Regions from separate parts of the Peribacillus sp. YIM B13477 genome, predicted to be linked through region 2. Evidence: riboswitches for the same ligand, from Rfam matches in the RefSeq annotation. Region 2 holds a riboswitch; the other holds the start of a gene.
The links. A riboswitch is a leader RNA that binds a small molecule or an ion and turns the genes downstream of it on or off. The one in region 2 is predicted to bind FMN.
Positions count from the first base shown of each region.

Region 1 (3,428 bases), on a different contig from region 2:
AGAGGTGGGAAAGCTGAATTTAACGGAAGACATAATGGTGCCCGAAGCTCCGAACCAAGTGAATTGAATGCATTAACAGAAAAAAGTGCCCACGCTGCGGGCACTTTTTTCTTCTTATAATGAAATACGGGCCAAGAACGTAATTTCTTCTGTTTCCATTAAAAACTGTTTCATGTTGTCTTCTAATGGTAAATCGAAGCTCAAAACCATGATGGCTTCACCGCCAGCTTCTTTTCGGCCAACCTGCATGGTGGCGATATTCACTCCGTGATCACCCAGGACCTTACCTACGTTACCGATTACACCGGGTTTATCGGTATGCTGGATATAAAGTAAATTCGATTCTGGGTGAAAGTCGATTTTGAAACCATTCAAACTTACAATTCGAGAACCGTAATTTTCGATATAGGTCCCACTTATTGTTAATTCTCGGTTGTCACCTTTTACTTTAAGGCTGATCAAATTCGAGTAACCTAAAGAGTCCGTAGAGATTTTTTCACCAATGGTTATGCCACGCTCTTTTGCGATCAACAAGGCATTCACTTCATTGACTGATGCATCGACTCTTGATCTTAAAAAGCCGGAGATTAAACTTTTTGTAAGAATCGCGGTATCGAAATCCAAAGATTCTCCTGCATATGTAACGGAGATTTCCTGAATTCCTTCATTCATGCACTGGGAAGCAATCGATCCCATTTGCTGAACAAGTTGATGGAATGGCTGTACCTTTTCAAACACTTCTTTAGATATGGCTGGAAGGTTGATTGAACTTGAGACTGGATTTCCTTCGAAATAGGTCAAAACTTCTTGGGCAACCTGTACGGCGACATTCAATTGGGCTTCTTTCGTGGAAGCGCCTAGATGCGGTGTAGCAATGACGCTGTCCAGTTCCAGCAGTTTATGGCCAAGTGGAGGTTCTTCGACGAAAACGTCCAGTGCCGCCCCTGCAACATGCCCTTGAACTAACATTTCATATAAATCATCTTCGTCTAGAATTCCACCACGGGCGCAGTTCAGTACATAAACCCCTTTTTTACAGGTAAGCAGTTTTTCTTTATTAATTAATCCTCTAGTTTCATTCGTTAGTGGTGTATGAACAGTAATGATGTCTGCTTTAGGAAGCAATTCATCCAATGGCAGGGCCGTTACGGACATTTTCTTTGCACGATCTACAGTCAGGAACGGGTCATAGACAATGACATCCATGCCAAACACTTTAGCACGTTTGGCAATTTCCCCTCCGATGCGTCCAAAGCCAACTATGCCTAATGTTTTTCCACGAAGTTCAGTTCCCGTATATGAAGAACGTTTCCATTCCCCATTTTTCAATGAAGCATAAGCTTGCGGGATGTGGCGCATTAATGAAGCCATCATCGCGAATGTATGTTCAGCTGTTGAAATGGTGTTGCCGTCAGGTGCATTAACCACGACAATCCCGCGTTTTGTCGCTGCGGGGATGTCTATGTTATCAACACCGACACCAGCGCGTGCTATAATTTTCAACTGCGGCATACGGTTCATTAAATCTTCCGAAACCTTAGTTGCACTTCTCACAAGAATTGCATCGATCTGATCAAGTTCGTTTGAAGCTTCCTCTACGGTCTTCTGAATGAGCTGAATATTGGATGCCTCTGAAAGCGGTCCGAGTCCTTCTGGTTTAATGGCGTCTGCTACTAAAATCCGATACACGTCTAAACACCTTCCTAAGGGAAAAATTATCTTAAATTTCAGTTAATTTTACAATTGAAATGCTGATAATGTCAATTTGGCATATCTGAATGAAAGCGCTTAAACAAATGATTTTCATCTGATCATCCGTTTAATGTGGCGATATAAATGGCTTCGTCTCCTTTTGCGAAAAATTTTCGAATTGTCATATTGTAAAACCGCCATTTGTTTTAAGCGTTCACTGCGACAATCGATATTCATCCTACATGCATCAAATGAGAAAAAATGCTATCAAAAAAAAGGCATTTCAGATATAATGGGAAGTATAAAAAATTTTATAGGTCTATCTTCGGGGCGGGGCGCAATTCCCCACCGGCGGTGATGAAGGAAATTTTACTTCTAAGCCCGCGAGCCTTACAAGGCAGGATTTGGTGTGATTCCAAAGCCGACAGTATAGTCTGGATGGGAGAAGATGGAGGTTCCTTAGTGCGTTTCAACAGTTATTTGCTGAACGTTTGTTTGATGTAACCTTTAATTTATCCCTTTAATTCCATTGGAATTAAAGGTTTTTTATTGAACATCAACATATTTTGGAATCCTAACCTCTTTTTCAGGTAGATCGGAAAAGAAGGAGAGAGAACTATGAAAAAGAACAAAGTGAAAAAAATGGTCTCACTTGCCATGATGGGAAGCATTTCGTATTTATTGATGCTTTTAAATTTCCCGTTTCCGGGATTCCCGCCTTTTCTCAATGTTGATTTTAGCGACATACCAGCACTGATGGCGGCATTGATTTTCGGTCCGATGGCTGGAATTCTAGTCGAGTTCATTAAAAACCTATTGGATTTAGTCATGACAGGGACCTTGACTGCTGTGCCTGTGGGGCATATCGCTAACTTTATAGCCGGAATACTTTTTGTCTTGCCAACTTATTATGTATTTCAGAAAATCAATTCAAAAAAAGGAATGACGTTCGCCTTACTTGCGGGAACAGTTTCCATGGCAGTATTCATGAGCGTATTGAACTATTTTGTCTTTTTACCGGCTTATACCTTCTTTATGGGATGGGATGCCATGTCGGCGCCCGAGTCTAGAAAGTTCGTTACGACGGCAATCCTGCCTTTCAACGTTATTAAAGGCGTGCTCATCACATCTGTATTCATGTTGCTGTTCATTAAATTACAGACCTGGATCAATAAGCAAACATTATATAAAAATGCTTAAGGGCATTGACGATAGATATGAAAAAACAACCGGATATCCATATCCGGTTGTTTTTTCATGCCTGTTTTTTGATAGGGAAGATGTAATGCGACATTGGCCAAAAGAAAAAGCCATTCTCGATTGAAAATGGCTTGTACCTTTATTCGAATTTTAGTGCATCTCCGTCAAATGCCTCGTCAGCAACTTTGATGGAATCCGTTGGGCATCCTTCAAATGCATCCATCATGTCGTCTATAAGTACATCTGGAATTTCAACGATACCCTCGTTATCGTCAAGGGTAACAAATGCAATCCCTTCGTCATCATAATCATATATATCTGGTGCCGCTGCTCCGCAAGCTCCACAAGCTATGCATGTTTCTTTATCCACAATAGTAAATTTTGCCATGAATATAACCCCTCCTAAGTTGATTAACAACTGATAATCTTTTTATTTCAGATTATTATCTCTTTCTTATTGTAAGACCGAATGCCAAACTTTTCAATAGAAATTGTATTGATAATAACTATCATGTAGCTGAATGTCAACGAAAAAC
Region 1 is NZ_JBHZPD010000001.1:456,900-460,327, forward strand. Features, by position in the region: gene ACFX4H_RS02290 (hypothetical protein) at 1-67, shown strand, start outside; gene serA (phosphoglycerate dehydrogenase) at 115-1,689, opposite strand; FMN riboswitch at 2,010-2,146, shown strand; gene ACFX4H_RS02300 (ECF transporter S component) at 2,311-2,892, shown strand; gene ACFX4H_RS02305 (ferredoxin) at 3,032-3,280, opposite strand.
Region 1: linked by a shared signal. The riboswitch ahead of ACFX4H_RS02300 (ECF transporter S component) and the one ahead of ribE (riboflavin synthase) in region 2 are both predicted to bind FMN.

Region 2 (3,428 bases):
CAGAGACCGCTTGAGTATGGCTGTGATATTGTCCTTCATAGCGCTACGAAATATCTTTGCGGGCATGGGGATGTCGTTGCGGGACTTGTCGTCGGCAAAAAGGAATTCATGAATCATATAGCTGGGACTACACAGAAAGATATCGGTGGAATCATTTCACCATTCGACGCCTGGCTACTATTGCGGGGGTTAAAGACCTTGCCCGTCAGGATGGACCGTCATTCGGCCAATGCAATGGCAATCTTTCATGAACTTAAGAAACATCCAAAGGTGAAAAAGGTATATTATCCAGGTGATGATGCTTCCCCGGATCATTATATCATGCAGAAACAGATGAAACATGGCGGCGGCCTTATCTCTTTCCAATTGCATGGCACAAAACAGGATGCGCAGGAATTCCTCAATAAATTGAATCTAATTAAAATTGCCGTAAGTCTTGGGGATGCCGAAACATTGATCCAGCATCCCGCTACCATGACGCATTCTGCCGTTCCTGAAGCTTCAAGGGAACAAATGGGCATCAGTGACCAGCTGGTCCGTCTCTCTGTTGGTCTAGAAGCTTGGCAGGATGTATGGCAAGATCTTCAGCAAGCATTTTAGGCTACCATATTCCTTCTACTTTTTATGAAGATGGTTATGGAGATGATAAAAGTGATGGCAGCGAGGATATAAGAAATGTCCGTGATTATAGGATAGGCGGAGCTATTTCGTATCCCGATGCCTATGAACGCCCAAACGAATACGAGAGGATAGCACCAATCCCGGTTTTTACCTGCGAAGACAAAGGCCAGGGTTGTTGCTGCAATCAGCAGGACGATCGTCCAAGTTGATTCGGAAACCCCAAAACCGTCCCATTTGATATAGGTTAGGTAATAAGAAATGTCAGCTATAGTTGCGACACTTACCCAGCCTGTATAAACGGAGAACGGAAATAGGTCGAAAGTAGTGTGTCCCACTTTTTTTATGCTTGTATAAATGACCATTAAAGTAGCCAAAAGAGCAATGATGATGAATACGGATAACAAAAAGTGTTCATAGTGCCAAGCTAAAAGCCAAGCGCCATTCAAGACACAGCTTAAAGCGAACCAAGGGAAGGATGCCTTATAAGCAGGGCTGTTTTGATGTTTACTTAAAAACTGCCTGAATACCCAGATGGCGAGCAGGAAATAGATCAAGCCCCATATGGAAAATACATATCCGGCAGGAGTGAAAAGGACATTAAGTTTATCGGAAATCTCTCCTGATGTCTGGCCGTTCAATGGCAGGAAATTGGCTGAAAAATTCATCGTGACGACGAACAGATAGAAAATCAGGTTGATGATGGAAATAAGCATGGTCTTCCTCCTTATATGAATTGTGATTCTCTAATCCTATTCCACATATTAAGCCTGCCTAACCTTTTTGGAGCACATCGGGGTTAATGGGGATCATTTTTACATAAAGATAGGAAGTTCCTGTAACAATTGAACCATTTAAGGTTAGAAATTTTACATCTTCACTTTATGGTGATAAAATATTCAAAGATTCATATTATTTTAGTCCTTCGGGGTCGGGTGAAAATCCCAACCGGCGGTGATGAAGAAATTCTAAGCCCGCGAGCCTGTTAAAAGGCAGGATTTGGTGAGATTCCAAAGCCGACAGTACAGTCTGGATGGGAGAAGGACGTGTGGAACCCAAGTGTATACGTACGCCTAATTTTTCGAAAATGAAAATATTAGGCTTTTTAGGTATACAATTTTTTTCACTCATTTCTCCTGCTAACCCCTTAGGCCATCCTAAGGGGTTTTTTATATTTTATAAAAGGGGGAAAAACATGTTTACGGGAATCATTGAGGATATCGGTACCGTACATTCCTTGAAAAAAGGAAAAAGCAGTATGGAGTTATCGATTCGTTCTGAAAAAATCCTTGAAGATGTGCATCTGGGGGATAGTATTTCAGTCAACGGGGTCTGCTTAACGGTAACGTCCTTCACGAAAAGTTTATTTACGGTCGACGTGATGCCGGAAACGGTCAAAGCTTCCTCGATCCGGACGTTAAAATTGGGATCACCTGTTAATCTCGAACGAGCCATGAGTGCACAGGGAAGATTTGGCGGTCATTTTGTTTCAGGTCATATCGACGGAACCGGAACGATCATAAAAAAAGAACGGAAAGAAAATGCCGTATATTATGTAATCCAACTGGAAGAAGGGCTTAGTGCCTTTTGCATTCCAAAAGGTTCCGTGGCCATTGATGGAACAAGCTTGACGATATTTGGGATCGAAAGGAACCTTTTGACGGTATCATTGATTCCATTGACTCATCAGGACACCATATTGGGACAAAAAGCGGCTGGCGATATCGTTAACATCGAAAACGACATGATTGGGAAATATATAATACATCAAATGAAAAATGGCAATCCAAAACCAGGACTGAATTTAGAGTTTTTGGCAGAGCATGGATTCTAATAAAAGGGCGGTGTAATGATGTTCCATACAATAGAAGAAGCAATAGAAGATTTGAAGGCTGGCAAGGTAGTAATCGTGTCCGATGATGAAGACCGTGAAAATGAAGGGGATTTTGTAGTGTTGGCCGAAAAGGCGACACCGGAAGCGATTAATTTCATGGCGACTCATGGACGTGGTTTGATTTGTACGACCATCACTGAACAACTGGCAGCAAAATTGAAACTGCATCCTATGGTAGGCGAAAATACCGATCATCATGGCACTGCTTTTACGGTGAGTGTCGATCATAAAAGCACCTCTACAGGAATCAGTGCTTTTGAACGTTCCTTGACCATCCTTGAGCTTCTTAATGAAGATTCGGTCGCTGAAGATTTCCAAAGGCCAGGTCACACTTTTCCGATAGTCGCTAAAGAAGGCGGCGTATTAAGAAGGGCAGGACATACGGAGGCATCGGTGGACTTGGCGAAGTTATGCGGTGCCGCCCCAGCCGGTGTAATTTGTGAGATCATGAATGAAGATGGATCGATGGCCCGCGTATCCGATTTAGAAGTCATCGCTGATAAATTCAACCTGAAGTTCATTACGATAGCCGATTTGATTCGGTATCTTCAACATAATGATCCAATCGGGAAACAGGAACTTGAACTGAACATCCCGAAAGCTTGACGGATTTTTAAGGAATGAAATCTTAACATGAAAAAAATTATTGTTTTTAAAAATTAGGAGGAATTGGACATGGGGAAAACTATTGAAGCACAATTAATCGGATCAGGATTGAAAGTAGGAATCGTGGTAGGAAGATTTAATGAGTTTATCACAAGCAAGCTTTTAGGAGGGGCAATGGATGGCCTTAAGCGTCATGGCGTTGATGAGAATGATGTTGACATCGCGTGGGTCCCGGGTGCTTTTGAACTTCCGTTAATTGCTAAGAAACTTGTGAATACAGGTAAATATGATGCGGTAATCGGTCTTGGAA
Region 2 is NZ_JBHZPD010000008.1:176,842-180,269, forward strand. Features, by position in the region: gene megL (methionine gamma-lyase) at 1-600, shown strand, start outside; gene ACFX4H_RS21365 (TspO/MBR family protein) at 597-1,334, opposite strand; FMN riboswitch at 1,536-1,667, shown strand; gene ribE (riboflavin synthase) at 1,814-2,452, shown strand; partial or broken gene ribB (3,4-dihydroxy-2-butanone-4-phosphate synthase) at 2,471-3,109, shown strand; gene ribH (6,7-dimethyl-8-ribityllumazine synthase) at 3,188-3,428, shown strand, end outside.